One region of the Staphylococcus ureilyticus genome, then DNA from elsewhere that is predicted to be linked to it. Evidence: riboswitches for the same ligand, from Rfam matches in the RefSeq annotation. Region 1 holds a riboswitch; the other holds the start of a gene.

Evidence for each region. A riboswitch is a leader RNA that binds a small molecule or an ion and turns the genes downstream of it on or off. The one in region 1 is predicted to bind thiamine pyrophosphate.
Region 2: it holds a riboswitch for thiamine pyrophosphate, as region 1 does, so the genes downstream of both, tenA (thiaminase II) here and MUA21_RS03905 (ECF transporter S component) in region 1, are expected to answer to the same signal.

Annotation. Positions count from the first base shown of each region.
Region 1 is NZ_CP094825.1:791,132-799,547, reverse strand. Features, by position in the region: gene MUA21_RS03920 (class I SAM-dependent rRNA methyltransferase) at 1-325, opposite strand, end outside; gene auxA (lipoteichoic acid stability factor AuxA) at 536-1,837, opposite strand; gene graF (glycopeptide resistance-associated protein GraF) at 2,075-2,209, shown strand; TPP riboswitch at 2,779-2,880, shown strand; gene MUA21_RS03905 (ECF transporter S component) at 2,956-3,531, shown strand; gene MUA21_RS03900 (ABC transporter ATP-binding protein) at 3,544-4,965, shown strand; gene MUA21_RS03895 (energy-coupling factor transporter transmembrane component T family protein) at 4,958-5,764, shown strand; gene purD (phosphoribosylamine--glycine ligase) at 5,971-7,215, opposite strand; gene purH (bifunctional phosphoribosylaminoimidazolecarboxamide formyltransferase/IMP cyclohydrolase) at 7,238-8,416, opposite strand, start outside.
Region 2 is NZ_CP094825.1:1,761,554-1,769,969, reverse strand. Features, by position in the region: gene MUA21_RS08795 (F0F1 ATP synthase subunit epsilon) at 1-382, shown strand, start outside; gene MUA21_RS08790 (DUF1146 family protein) at 816-1,049, shown strand; gene murA (UDP-N-acetylglucosamine 1-carboxyvinyltransferase) at 1,151-2,416, shown strand; gene fabZ (3-hydroxyacyl-ACP dehydratase FabZ) at 2,480-2,917, shown strand; gene MUA21_RS08775 (YwpF-like family protein) at 2,966-3,406, opposite strand; gene MUA21_RS08770 (single-stranded DNA-binding protein) at 3,596-4,015, shown strand; gene MUA21_RS08765 (transglycosylase family protein) at 4,463-5,137, shown strand; TPP riboswitch at 5,442-5,539, shown strand; gene tenA (thiaminase II) at 5,619-6,308, shown strand; gene thiD (bifunctional hydroxymethylpyrimidine kinase/phosphomethylpyrimidine kinase) at 6,301-7,122, shown strand; gene thiM (hydroxyethylthiazole kinase) at 7,115-7,894, shown strand; gene thiE (thiamine phosphate synthase) at 7,897-8,416, shown strand, end outside.

The DNA.
Region 1 (8,416 bases):
CATCACCTTCACCATTAAATATTCTAAAAGCATTAGTACCTTCAATATTATAAAAATACGCTCTTTCTTGTATTGCGATTTCAAAAAGTCTCTCAAAAAATTGAGTATTAATCACTTCATTTTCATCATAGCTCAATACCCATCCAAGTCCTTTATGTTGCCTTCCGACGTACGCAGTTGCAATATAGGTTTGTTCATCATTTACTAACGAGAATAAATCGCCCTCTTTTAAATGATCATGCGCATACACGTCATCATCATCGATTAATGGATATCCATTTAGATATTTCGTTTCTTTACCTTTATTTAATACGGCAGTTTTCATAATTAAATGTCAGCCTTTCTTCTAATTTTATAATTTATGCTTTCTTATTCTATCATCTCAAGAAATATCGTAACATCATTTATCTATAATTGAATGATTTCTCAATTCAAACATTATATTATTGTTTTTAATCTTTTGTGTTATTTCAATCATGAATCAAAAAGGACTGGCATTTAGCAATAGCCAGTCCTTTAAAAGTTTATTTACTTGTTAATCTTTTGAAGGTTCACGCAATTTAATAATAAATGATACAATTACTGCGATTAGCATCACAAACAATATTGGCGTAATGAAAATTGACAATAATAGGCCATGAACCATAATATTCATAAATTCCGTTAACAATTTGAAAAATAATATACTAACCATAAACAACTGCAGATAATAGAATTTATCTCTCAAGAAGTTCGTTAATGTCGTTAATATATAAGCAATAATAATCAGCATTAGTAATAATAAGGTAATCCATTCAATCACATATTGTGTTTGAGAAATTTCCCAATTACCTGAAACAAATAAAGCATTTCTATTATTAAATTCTATAATTGTAAAGAATAATAATACAACACCACAAAATATTTCTACATAAGCTGACTTAACCCATTTTGGAATTTTCATCCAATTTGGAATATCATCCTCTTGTATATCAATAATATTCTTCCATTTTTCGATAAATTTGTCTTTTTTATCTCTTAATTTTTGAATATCAACACTTCTACGTGTTTTCCGAGTAAACTCAGTTGTCTTATCTTGTAAACTTTTCAAATGCTCTTTCGTTTGGTTTGTAACTGTACCTTTGCTTGTTCTAGATAATTCAGGTTCTTCTTCACCTAATTCTTGTTTTGTTAAAGGAAGTGCCCTTCTTAAAAACAAGAAATTCCAAATTGACATTTGACCTAGTAACCACATTAATAAAAAGAATGTATTTACACTCAAAATATCAATAGGAATGATTTCGTCGCTATCTATTCTTCCATATAATACGATTTGCGTAATTAAATAACTTATCCCATAACTGAAAATAATTAATAAATAATGATATTTTCTGTGATCTGGATTTAATTCATCTTTATATACAATATACCCAATATGAACTACAAATGGGATAATAAAAATGATAGCAAAGAAGCTATAAACTTGTGTCATTAAAATAAGTGTTATAATGAAGAACAGTATACCTATCACTAAGAAGAAGATTGAAACATCATAATCATATCTTGTTGTTCTTAATAGCGTGAATCCGAGTAAGATGACTACAATACCAAATAAAATAATTAATACTGCACTTATAACAGGGAAATTCCCTATATAATTACTCATGACTCTTATGATTTCTGCAAAAAATGCATTTATAAAATCCCAAACATTATGAATATGTAATTCAATTTTACCTTTATCCTTTAAGTCATGGACCATAGATAAATTTATTAAAATGATGAGACCTGTGAAGAGCGAAACGATGCCTATTATATAACTATATAATATCTCAGCGTGTTTCTTTAAAAAAGACATACCATTCACCTCAAAGTTATTATATATTAACATTTAGTTCTTGTCTTTAATAAATCAATAAATAAGTCTATAGTATGATAGAAAATAGTTGTACAGTCAAGTTTCCACCAAACATAATCGATTAAACAAATATTTCAAATTTAACGTAATATACAGTTAGATCTTTGTGGTTTAGTTTTCAAATAAAGTGGTATATTGAAAACATAAGTCATTTGAATATTGAAGGAGTGTTTAACTATGAGTAAAGAAGAATTAAATAAAAAAGCAGCTGAAAAAGCAAAAGAAGCTGAAGATAAATTGAAAGATAAAAAAGAATCTGCTGAAGATAGTACTGAAGAAACGAAAAAAAATATTCAAGATACTTTAGATTAAACTAAATGTGCTTGATTTCTATATGAACATTATAATTTAAATTAAAAGTGAACAATAGCATTTAATTTTTGTTCATACTATCAAGGTTAATATTAAAAAAACTGAAACATCAATCTTATAATTAGTCTAAAGGACTAAAACCACTTTTACATGGTTTTAGTCCTTTATTTAATATCATGTCATTTGATTTTCATACTTCTTACTCAAAATATGGTTCGAGACTATAATCTAACACACTTATAAACAAATGAGTGAAGCACACCACAACATCTTAACAACGATATATTTGGACAAAAATTAAAAACACTTTCTTATAAATCACACTACATAACGTATTTATTGTGATATGTAACTGAACTTAATCATTCCTTTTTTCATTAAAAACGATGAATTAAACAAACTTAAATTAACAAAACCACACTGCCACATCACCCAATGCACTATACAAAATGTCTTTATTTAACCTTATGTTATGTGCTGTGATTTAAGTCATAAATATCAAATTCAACGTTAATATACCTTGACATAACTAATTAAAAGTCATACATTATAGTTAAAATTAAATTTAATATTCGCACTAGGGGTGTTTAGTGACTGAGATGAGGTATACCCTCAAACCCTTTGAACCTGATCTAGATTAAACTAGCGTAGGAAAGTGTATCGTGATATGTTTTTTGATATCCGTATGCCTATATTTAACGCGCAACTTCTAGATGGTTGTGCGTTTTTTTATTGGAGGAGAATTTATGTCAAAAGGTTTAAAACTATCAGAAATTTTAGTAACCGTACTTATAGCTGTTGTGTTTGCTATCGTCTATAATATTTGGACTTTAGTATATAAGGCAGTGCAAGTTTCTGGTCTTCATATTGAAGAACTAACATATGGTGCATGGTTTATGGCTGCGATTGTTGCATATTTGATTATACCAAAAGCTGGTATTGCGATTTTAGCTGAATTTGCTGCTGGTGCAGGTGAAACAATTGTCATGGGAAGATTTGATATTCCAACAATGGTCTATGCATTACTTCAAGGATTAGCATGTGAGATTATTTTCGCTATTTTTAGATATAAATCACGTTCAGCAATGGTAGCTATGTTAGCAGGATTTTTAGCATCTGTTGCGACACTTCCCCTTGATTTTGCTTATGGTTATTTAGGAGAAATTGCAGGATGGAACTTAACACTTTATATCGTATTTAGATTGATTAGCGGTATTGTTGTGGCTGGATTGTTGTCCTATTATATTGTGAAAATATTAGATCAAACTGGCGTAACCAAATTATTCAGACCTGCAACACAAAAAGATTATGACAATTTATAAGGAGCATAAAAGTTGATAGTCACTGAAAATCTACGTCTTAAATATCCAAATGGACAAAAGAAAATATTCGACAATTTATCACTTGAAATTAAAGATAAAGAGAAGGTCCTTATACTTGGTCCCTCTGGTTCAGGTAAAAGCACGTTATTGAATGTTTTAAGTGATATCGTACCAAATCTCATTGAATTGCCAATGAAATACGATAAATTAGAGATTGATCAAGATTGTGGTGTTATTTTTCAAGAACCTGATAGCCAATTCTGTATGCCAAAGGTATATGAGGAACTCGCCTTTGTCCTTGAAAATTTACAAACGCCCCGACATAAAATGGATGCATTGATTGAATCAGCACTCGAGTCTGTTGATTTAAACGTCAAAAAAGACCAATATATCAATAATTTAAGTGGCGGTATGAAACAAAAATTAGCAATTGCAGAAACATTATTACAACAAGCTAATACTTTATTTCTAGATGAACCAACCGCGATGTTAGATGTAACATCAACAGAAGAATTATGGAATAAGATTAAAGCGTTATGGCAAGATCAAACTGTGATTATAGTTGAACATAAAGTAGAACATATATGGCAGCATATCGATCGCGTAATATTATTAAACTATGATGGTGTTATTATTGGTGATGCCTCACCAGCTGACATATTAAACAACTATGAACACCTTTTATCCGAATATGGCGTTTGGCATCCAAAAGCCTGGGATAAAGCACCTTTACCTATCGATTTACAGCAATCTAATATTCAATATGCCAATGAGCATCTATTTCTTTTTGAACAAGGCACTATAAAAAGAAGTAAAAAGACACTTATCGATATACCAAAACTTAATATCACTGGTGGCGAATGGATTACAATCACCGGTCCAAACGGCTCAGGCAAGACTTCTTTATTAGAATCGATGATGCAGCTTATTAAATATGAAGGCACAATGTCTTTTGATGGCAAAAAGCTTACTAAAATCAAAGAAGCTGCTAAAAATATGTATCTTGTATATCAAAATCCTGAAATTCAATTTATTGCGAATTCAGTTTACAAAGAAATTTTCATACAAAACAAAGCTAATTATCCTTCTATATCAGAAGCTGAAGAAAAAACAATTCAAATGCTTAAAATGTTAAATTTAGAAGATGTTCAATCACAACACCCTTATGAACTGTCAATCGGGCAGAAACGTAGACTGAGTGTAGCTATAGCTTTAAGCTCTACATCAGAATATATTTTATTAGATGAGCCAACATTCGGCTTAGATAGTCATAATACATTTAATTTAATTAAATTATTCCAACATCGCGTTAGAGATGGCCAAACAATTATTATGGTTACACATGATCCTGAAATTATCGCACGCTATCCAACACGTAAATTGTGTGTAAGTCAAAAACATATTCTAGAGATAGCAGGTGAGCATCATGTTTGAAATGTGGAAAAAACACTACTCTTTCATGGATGATGTGAATATCATTACAAAGTTAGCATTAGCTGTTTTTTTGTTTTTCTTTGTTATATTTGTACATCAATTCGATTTTATGATTTATATTTGTCTATTGATGTTCTTGTTTTTATTAATGTTTAATGGTATAAAATTTAAAATAACATTTGCTTTTATTTTCTTTACTATAACTTTCAGCCTAATTTCAGCTTTATTCATGATTTTTTATGGTGAAGGTACTCATATATTGTTTAAATTAGGATTTATTCAAATTAGTACTGAAAGTTTAGTTAGAGGGCTGCATTTAGCATTACGTACAACAACTGTTTCATTTTTCGGTATTTTAATTGCTTTCACTTCTGAAATTGTAATGGTCTTTTACAGCCTAATGCAACATTTAAAAGTTAAGCCTAAAGTTGCTTATGCTTTTATGGCTGCTATAAGAATGGTGCCATTAATGATTAGCACTTTAGTTCAACTTAGAAAGTCTTTAAAAATGAGATATCAAATTATCTCTCAACAAAATTACAATTTATTTAGTAGAATCAAACATCTTATGATTCCACTTTTAAGCCAAAACATTAGAAAAGCACATCAACTTGCTGTTGCAATGGAGAAAAAAGGTTTTAAAGATGGTACGCGCACCTACTATTATCATACACCTTTCTCGTATAAAGACTTTCTATTAATCATCGTTTTTATCATCATTTTGGTTGTTGCTTATTTCTTAGCACTTCACTTACCGATTACAGGTATAAACGATGTTCGTATAAAAAATATATATTAACGATTACCTTATTTTATCCAAAATTCATTACTATCCAATTAAGAAAAGATAAGACAAAAACTAAACCACTTTGTCTTATCTTTTTCTATGTCAATTTACATAGATTGATTTGTGAACACATAGCTTTTAACGATATACAGCTTCAAAATTTAAAAAGTCGTAATTTCTATACACATCTAAATAGAAATTACGACTTTTTTTAATATTTATAAATGTTTTATTGCTTTATTACTAATATCTTTTCGATAAAATAGTCCATCACTTTGAATTTTTTCTGCAGCTTTATAGGCATTTGCTTTAGCACTAGCAATATCATGACCTTCTCCTAATGCTAAGATGACACGACCACCATTGGTGACAAATTTATCCCTATCTCTTTTCAAACCACTGACAAAATAATTACCATTTAAATCAAAACCTGAAACAGTCTTACCTTTTTCGTAATTACCAGGGTACCCTTTAGAAGCAAGCATTACACCAACGACAGACGAATCTTTCCATTTAAATGCTATCTTCTTTTTAGCCTCTAAATCTAAGATATGTTGCATCAAATCACTTTCCAATCTCGTTAGTAATACTTGTGCTTCAGGGTCGCCAAATCTAGCATTAAATTCTATTACTTTCGGACCATCTGCTGTTAAAATCACACCAATATAAAGGACGCCAAAAAATTCATAACCTTCTTTATACATTGCTTGAGCTATAGGTTGTGCAATGACTTCATTCGTGAGGTTAAGTACTTCCTTATCTATATGAGGTACAGGACAATACGCCCCCATACCACCTGTGTTAGGCCCTTTATCGTCATCATATGCACGTTTATGATCTTGCGCAATACAATCAAATGGCACGGCATAATCACCATTTACAAATGTCATCAATGAGAATTCTTCACCTTCTAAAAATTGCTCAAAGACAACTGTACCAAGCTCTTGTGGATACAATGAATGAACCGCTGCTTCAGCTTCACCATAATTCTCAGCTATAATTACACCTTTACCAGCTGCCAAACCATCTTTCTTTAATACGATAGGATATTGGCATGTTTCAATATAACTTAGTGCATCAGATTTGTTTGATATTTCTTTATATTCTGCAGTAGGAATATGATATTTCTGCATTAACTGCTTTGCGAATAATTTTGATCCTTCAATCTGAGCCGCTGCTTGATTTGGCCCAAACACTTTAATTTGTTTTGCGTTTAATTTATCTGCTAAACCTTCAGTAAGTGGTTGTTCGGGGCCAATAATCACCCACGAAATATCATGCTCAACAGCAAATTCAACAATCTGAGTGTGGTCCGTTTCCGCTATTTCACAATGTACATCTGCAATGTCTGACATTGCGTCATTCCCTGGAATTGCAAAAATTTCATTTACGAGTAAAGATTGTTTTAACTTGTGTGCTAAAATATGTTCTCTTCCGCCTGTGCCAATGACTAGTACTTTCATAAATAATTTTGCCTCCAATATTTTAATGTTTAAAGTGTCTAATGCCAGTCGTTACCATTGCAATGCCATATTTATTAGCCATATCTATTGAATCTTGATCTTTAATTGAACCACCTGGTTGAATGATCGCTTTAATACCATGTTGCGCAGCTAGTTCTACCGTATCATCCATCGGGAAGAAACCATCTGATACCATTACGACATTATCATTAATTTCAATCGCACGTTCTATTGCAATTTGTGCTGATCCTACCCGATTCATTTGACCGGCACCAATACCGACTGTTTGTTTATCGTTGCATAGGATAATCGCATTACTTTTAACAGAGGCAACCACTTTCCAACCAAGCAACATTGCATCCCATTGAGTTTCTGTAGGTGCATTTTCTGTAACGACTTTTAAATCATCACGTTTGATTAATACATTGTCTTTATCTTGTATTAAATATCCACCTGAAACAGATACTATTTCTTGCTCATTATTATCAATTGTCATATCAATTTCTAATAATCTAATATTTTTCTTTTTATTTAAAATCGCTAACGCTTCATCGGAAAATTTCGGTGCAATTATCACTTCTAAGAATATGCTGTGCAGCGTTTCAGCCAAAGTGGCATCAACGGTTCTATTTAAAGCAACGATACCTCCAAAAATGGATTGGCTATCCGCTTCAAATGTACGCTGATAAGCTTCAGAAATATTTGTTCCAATACCTACACCACAAGGATTCATATGTTTGACTGCAACTGCAGCTGGTGTTTCAAATTGCTTAACTAAAGATAACGCCGCATCTGCATCTTTAATGTTGTTATAACTCAATTGCTTACCATGCAACTGTTTCGCGCCACCTAACGTATGATTGGCATCAGATGTTCTTACAAATGATGCTTGTTGTTGTGGATTTTCACCATATCTTAAACTTTCTTTATTTTCTTTAAAGAAATCAACAATTGCATTATCATATTGATTCGTATGTTCAAATACTTTAATCATCAATGACTTTCTATAAGATTCATCTAATTGATTTGATTTTAGCTTTTCAATCACTTCATTATAATCTGATGGATGAACAATAGTAGTAACGTGTTTAAAGTTTTTAGCTGCTGCACGTAACATAGTAGGCCCACCAATATCTATATTTTCAATCGCGTCATTTTCTGTAACATCTGGATTGGCAACAGTCTCCTTGAATGGATATAG
Region 2 (8,416 bases), 970 kb from region 1:
TGTCACTCCTAATGGTTCTGTTTACGACCGAGAAGATGTCACTCTGGCAGTTTTACAAACTACTGCTGGAGAAATCGGTGTCATGTATGGACATATTCCAACAGTTGCAGCACTTGAAATTGGCTATGCCAAAATTAATTTTGACGGTGGTTCAGAATATATTGCAGTGAGTGAAGGTTTTGTTGAAGTAAGACAAGATAAATTATCAATCATTGTTCAAACTGCAGAGCCTGCGAATGAAATTGATGTCGCTAGAGCAGAATTAGCTAAGTCAAGAGCAGAATCTCATTTAAACAATGAAGAAGATAGCAGTGACATAAATAGAGCCAAACGCGCATTAGATCGTGCTAATAACCGTCTTCGTGTCGCTCAATTACAATAATGAATAAAAGATATACTATGACGAATATCTAAAAAAGTCGACAAAGTTTTTACTTTGTCGACTTTTTCTTTTCTAATTAAACATGTCAAAATTAAATTTTTAGCGTTAATTTAGCAATGAAACATTAATTCAAAATATGGATTATAGTAACTTTCTTAAATCACAAGTGAATTATAATAATGTACCAAAGATTTAAGAGTGTAGTATGAATAAAAAAGTAAAAGTTTTACTTTCACATATACTTTTAATCGTTTAGAAGTAAAGTAAGTAAAAATATTTAATTTTAATAGTTATGCATACATGATATATATAATGGGAAAATAATATTAAATTGACGCTTATTATTTAAAAGTCAGTAATCTAATTATTAAGTATCTTTTGTTTAGTGTTTCGTGTAAAATATATAAATAGTGTTTATCAAGGAGAATGGCTTATGGAATATTTAGGACAATTTTCAATTGTACATCTCATACTACATGTCCTTTGTATTTGTATTGCTTATTGGGCATTGAATGCAGTGAGATTAGAGCAATTTTTTAAAAAAGGTTTTCCAGTACAAGTTCAAATTTGTATGATATTTTTAGCAATATTAATTGGAACTTCGGTCAGTAATTTTATTGTAGATTTATTACAATTTTCTACACAAATAAAATATTTGGTACAATAATTCAAATAATTGTATATTACGTATGATTATCGATATAATTTAATAGTAAGTTTGAATAAAAATTTTAGGCAATATATAAGTAGTTAAGTGGAGGATTTAAGATGGATAAGATAGAAATTAATGGTGGTAAAAAATTAACTGGTGAAGTGAAAGTTTCGGGTGCAAAAAACGCAGTATTACCAGTATTAACAGCATCACTATTAGCATCAAAAGGCGTGAGCAAATTAAAAAATGTACCAGCACTTAGTGATGTAGAAACAATTAATAATGTAATATCTACATTAAATGCTGAGGTCTCTTATAATAAAGAACAAGAAGAAGTTACAGTAGATGCAACAAAACAATTAAATGAAGAAGCACCATATGAATATGTAAGTAAAATGAGAGCAAGTATACTTGTAATGGGACCTTTACTAGCACGATTAGGTCATGCCAAAGTTGCTTTACCGGGTGGTTGTGCAATTGGCTCAAGACCGATAGAACAGCATATTAAAGGTTTTGAAGAACTAGGTGCTGAAATCCATATGGATGGTGGTTTTATATACGCAAACACTACTAATGGATTGAAAGGTACAACGATTCACTTAGATTTTCCTAGCGTAGGTGCGACTCAAAATATTATCATGGCTGCTTCATTAGCTGAAGGTAAAACTATTTTAGAAAACGTCGCACGTGAACCAGAAATTGTTGATTTAGCAAATTATATTAATGAAATGGGCGGAAATGTGTTAGGTGCTGGTACTGACACCATTACGATTGAAGGTGTTGAAGCCTTGTATGGCGTCGAGCATTCAATTATACCTGATAGAATTGAAGCAGGTACATTATTAATTGCAGGTGCAATTACAAGAGGAAATGTTTTAGTTAACGGTGCAATCAAAGAACATATGACGAGTCTAGTTTATAAATTAGAAGAAATGGGAGTTAATCTAGAATACCTTGATGATGCTATTCGTGTAAGTGCTGAAAACGAATTGAAACCGGTAGATATCAAAACACTTCCACATCCTGGTTTTCCTACAGACATGCAATCACAAATGATGGCGTTATTATTAACTGCAAATGGACATAAAGTAGTAACGGAAACTGTGTTTGAAAATCGATTCATGCATGTCGGTGAATTTAAAAGAATGAATGCTAAAATCACTGTTGAAGGAAGAAGTGCAAAAATTGAAGGTAAAAGTCAACTTCAAGGCGCTCAAGTAAAAGCAACGGATTTACGTGCAGCAGCAGCACTTATTTTAGCGGGACTAGTAGCTGAAGGAACAACATATGTTACTGAACTAAAGCATTTAGACAGAGGGTATGTTGATTTGCATGGTAAATTAAAGGCATTAGGTGCTGACATCAAAAGAATACAAGATTAATGTTATAATATATTATATTAATAAATTGGAAACAGAGAGAAGTAAAGTTGGAGGAAGCAAATTATGGAAACAATTTTTGACTACAACCAAATAAAAGAGATTATTCCACATAGGCAACCATTTTTATTGATTGATCGTGTTGTAGAATACGATGAAGGTCAACGATGTGTAGCAATTAAACAAGTTTCAGGTAATGAACCATTCTTTCAAGGTCATTTTCCAGAATATGCAGTAATGCCTGGCGTATTAATTACTGAAGCTTTAGCACAAACAGGTGCAGTCGCTATGTTAAATAGCGAAGCAAACAAGGGAAAACTTGCACTATTTGCTGGTATCGATAAATGTCGTTTTAAAAAACAAGTAACACCTGGAGATACTTTGCGCTTAGAAGTTGAAATCACGAAGCTCAGAGGCCCTATTGGTAAAGGTAGTGCTAAGGCAACAGTAGATGGACAGTTAGCATGTAGTTGTGAGTTAACATTTGCTTTACAAGACAAATAATAAAAAATAGTGTTACAGACTGTTTAAAACGGGCTGTAACACTATTTTTTATTTATCTACTTTTTCATCCTTCAGTCTTGGTTTAGATTGCATCATTCTATTAAAGGATTTCTTCAAGTCTTCACCAGATAAACCTTCATCTATTAATTGTTCTAATAAACTTTCAGCATAAACTTGTCTTAATGTGTAAATGTGACATTCACAAACAACAGAAATTGTATTTTCTAATTGAATGATATGTTTAATGGTTGCATCAAATAAAGCTGGATCGTTAGCAGGTCTAGTGATAACGACACGTATGTCTAATAATGTTTCGTTATCCATATATGTTTTCATAGTTTCATAATGATAATCTGAAATGACGATTTCAAGCAACCAGCCAGTGCCACTGTTTTCCTTATTGATGATGACACCATCTTCTAATTCGTACTCAGTTAAACCACCATTTTCTGATACGATTTGAAATCGAACAGCTTTAAATGTTTTCATCGTCTCACATCCATTTAATTAATTTAAACTCTACATAAAATGTATTTATATTATCATTATAACGTAATTTTCTATGATAAAGGTGAAAAAAGTAGAATTTTGTAGTCATTTACTTTTTGAAATTATAAAAACTGTATTTTGACGGAATCATGTGAATTTTTTATGATTTACTTATAGAGGAGGTGACATATGATTAACAGTATTGTCATTGTAGGGAGACTAACAAAGGACCCTAAAATTTATGAGAAGGAAGGTAATAAACTAGCTACATTTTGCGTAGCCGTCCCAAGAAATTATAAAGATAAAAATCAAAAAGTTATTTGTGATTATTTATTTTGTAAGGCATTCGGAAAAATTGCTAATAATGTCGAAAAATATATCAATCAAGGTTCATTGGTTGGTATAACTGGACAAATGCAATCGAGAAAATTTGAAAAAGAAGGACAGATGCATTTTGTATCAGAAATTTTTATTGAAACTATTAAATTTATGTCCCCACGTTCTAAAAATGAAGATGAAACACTTTTTGATCCACTTCCAATAGATCAAAACCCAGATCTTATAAGTCAATTTGATTTTGAAGAAAACGAAATTTATGAAATTGTATAATATTTCAAGCACTCCCAACTCCCCGTTAATTTAACCCATCAAATCTAATATATTTAATCCTACTATTTAATTATACTTCTATCAGGCTATTCTTATTGTCTATTAAATTAACAATAGACAATAGGAATAGCTAAAATACATACTTTATAGGAAAATGTACTTTTATAAGAAGGTAGAAATTTATCTCGAAATAATACAGAATAATCTGATAAATTACAATTTTATTACACTCACTATATTTGTTAAATAGTCACATAAACTTTCATAGCAGTTTTCAACATAGTTGATGATGCTTATATTCTATTTTATAAATGTAATCACCATGTAAAGAAAGGGTGTACTTTTTTATTTGGCTGTAACCTACTACTGTTTTTAAGATGTTATAGTTGTACTTGCAAATTAATCATAACGAAAAAATTATTTACCTTATAGGAGGAATTTTTAAAAATGAAAAAAACAGTATTAGCTTCAACATTAGCAGTAGGTTTAGGCGTAACAGGATTTGCAGCAGGAAACTCAGCAGACGCAGCTGAACAAGGTGTTGACAAAGCAGAATTAGCAAACTTAGCACAATCTAATCCAGAACAATTAAATGCATCACCTGTACAAGAGGGTGCATATAACTATAACTTTAATTATAATGGTACAAATTATAATTTTGAATCAGATGGCCAAACATGGTCATGGAGTTTTGGTGGAGGTTCTAGTGAAGATGTATCATCAGAACAAACAACTTCTGTTGAACAACCTCAACAAGCACAAACTGAACAACCAGCTCAACAAGCTGCTCCACAAACTGAACAAACACAACAACCACAACAAGAAGCAACTACAAAAGCTTCAACTCAATCATCAAGCTCAAATGAAGCTTCAACTAGCTCATCAGGTGTGAATGCACACTTACAACAAATTGCACAACGTGAATCAGGTGGCGATATTCATGCTACAAACCCATCATCAGGTGCTTCAGGTAAGTTCCAATTCTTACAAAGTACATGGGATTCAGTAGCTCCAGCTGAATATCAAGGTCAACCAGCTGCTAACGCACCAGAAGCAGTTCAAGATGCAGCAGCTCAAAAATTATATGATGAAGTTGGCCCTTCACAATGGGTTACAGCATAATATAACAAAATACAATAAAGTTTATTTTTGGAAAAGCTGAGACAATTTAATTGTCTCAGCTTTTTATTGTTATATTAAGTTAGTGCTAATTATGCATGAACGATAGCCAAAGTCCTGCATATTTTTTCTTATAAATAATATGCATCTAGAGTATATAAAGCTAATCATATGTACATTTAACTTAGTTTATAACTGTTGGGAGTACAATCATATTAAAGGTTTTTGTATTACTAGAATGTTTATATAAACCATTTTATTGCAATAGTTGATGTACTTTGATATGTTTTATATAAATACATAATAAAGAAACTACTAGGGGAGCCTTATGGCTGAGATGAGAAATTCAGACCCTTATAACCTGATTTGGTTAAGACCAACGTAGGAAAGTAGCATTCATTAATATTTGGGAAATTGCTCTAATATATATTAATAAACTACATTCCTACGTGGGATGTAGTTTTTTTAATTAGGAGGGCTAAATTTGTTATTTTCACAGGAATTAAAAAAAGCTTCACAACCAATTATTGAGGATATCTATAATGATCCATTTATCCAAGAAATGTTGCATGGTACGATTTCTGAAGAGGCTTTGAAATTTTATTTGAGAGCAGATGCTTCTTATTTAAAAGAATTTGCAAATATATATGCATTGTTAATACCAAAAATGAGTAGATTGGAAGAGGTTCAATTTTTAGTAGAACAAATACAATTTATAGTTGATGGTGAAGTAGAAGCACACGAAATCTTAGCAACATATGTACAACAAAACTATAGTGAAATCGTTCAAGAAAAAGTTTGGCCACCAAGTGGAGATCATTATATCAAACATATGTATTTCAATGCCTATTCAAAAGAAAATGCTGCATATACAATTGCAGCAATGGCACCTTGTCCATATGTGTATCAAGTGATTGCTAAAGAAGCGTTGAAAGACAGTGAATTAAATAAAGACTCAATTTTATCAAAATGGTTTGAATTTTATAGTACGGAAATGGATGAATTGGTAAATATTTTTGATGAATTAATGGACCGATTAACGCAAAATCTTGCAGTTGAAGAAAAAGAAGCAATAAAATCTTGTTTCTTACAAAGTACGATACATGAACGAAATTTCTTTAATATGGCATATATACAAGAAAATTGGTTATACGGAGGTCAAAATAATGAATAAACCTAAGATTGCGTTAACGATTGCTGGAACTGATCCTACCGGTGGTGCAGGTGTCATGGCAGATTTAAAATCATTCCATGCATGTGGTGTATATGGTATGGCTGCAATAACAAGCATTGTGGCTCAAAATACTAAAGGCGTACAACATATTCATAATCTAGATTCACATTGGTTAGAAGAGCAAATGGAAAGTGTATTTTCAGATGAACTACCACATGCTTTGAAAACTGGGATGATTGCATCTAAAGAAATGATGGAGATTATTCAAATGTATTTAAAAAAATACAACAATATTCCATATGTTATCGATCCAGTTATGTTAGCAAAAAGTGGTGATTCTTTGATGGATGATGATGCTAAAGAAAACTTACAAAATATTTTATTGTCTTACGCTACAATAGCGACGCCTAACTTACCAGAAGCTGAAGAAATTACAGGTATTACAATTCATGACCAACAGTCGATTTATCAAGCTGGCAATATATTTATCAATGAAATTGGTAGCAAGGGTGTTGTTATAAAAGGGGGACATTCAAGTGATAAAAATACAGCTATAGACTATTTATTTACACAAGATGATGTGTTTACCTTTGAAGAACCTAGATATGATACAAAACATACACATGGTACAGGATGTACTTTTTCAGCTGTTATTACTGCAGAGTTAGCAAAAGGTAAATCGATGTTCGATGCAGTTCAAAAAGCGAAGAAATTTATTTCACTTAGTATTAAACATACACCAGAAATTGGTTTAGGTAGAGGTCCAGTAAACCATTTTGCATATATGAAGGAAGTTGGTTTAGATGATGAATAATTTAGAAAAATTAAGGGCGGATCAACCGCTTGTCATTTGTTATACAAATGATGTAGTTAAAAATTTTACTGCAAATGGTTTGTTAAGTCTTGGTGCTAGTCCAGCAATGAGTGAGGCGCCTGAAGAAGCACATGATATGCTGACAGCTGCAAACGCTTTGTTAATAAATATTGGTACGTTAACAAAAGAAAGAGAACAAGATATTTTAAAAATCGCCAAAACAGCGAATCATCTTGGCAAACCGATTATATTTGATCCTGTTGCTGTAGGTGCTTCACAATACCGCAAAGATTTTTGCAAAAAGTTTCTCAATGAAATAAAAGTTACTGTTATTAAAGGAAATGCTTCTGAAATTTTAACGTTAATTAATAGCGATACTAAAATGAAGGGAACTGACAGCGATAGTAGTTTAGATTCAGTATCAATTGCAAAAGAAGCACGCAAACACTTTAATACGTCTATTGTCATAACTGGCAAAGAGGATGTTATTGCTCAGAATGAACACATATTTAAACTATCTAACGGATCTCCATTGTTGGCAAGAATAACTGGTGCTGGTTGCTTATTAGGAGCAATAGTAGCAAGTTTTGTTGACTCAGAAACCCCATCTATAAATGCGTTAATAGAAGCGGTCTCTCTATATAATATCGCTGCAGAAAAAGCTGAACAAAATTCAGCAGGACCTGGTAGTTTTAAAGTAGAATTGTTAAATGCATTGTATAATATGACCTTTGAAACTGATATACAATATCAAAATAAGCAAGAGGTGTAATTATGTTTAACAAAGCGTATTTAAAGCTATATTTTATTTGTGGTACACAAGATATACCAAAACAAACATCAATTATAGATGTTGTGACTGAAGCTTTAGAATCAGGAATTACAATGTTCCAATTTCGAGAAAAAGGGGATGGTTCATTAACTGGAAATGCCAAAATTGAACTTGCACAAAAATTATTATCTTTATGTAAAAGTTATCATGTTCCTTTTATTGTTAATGATGATGTAGACTTAGCAAAAGCAATAGATGCTGATGGAATACATGTAGGACAAAATGATGCCAATATTGATGCATTCGCCAGTACATTTAGTAATAAAATAATAGGTCTTAGTGTAAGTGATTTAGAAGAATATCAAGTATCGGACTTAACCAATATTGATTATATCGGTGTTGGACCGATGTATCATACGGGCTCAAAATCAGATGCTAAAGCTCCAGTGGGCCCAGGAATGATTCGAACATTAAGAACTAAAGTTCAAGATTTTCCAATCGTTGCAATTGGAGGTATTAATA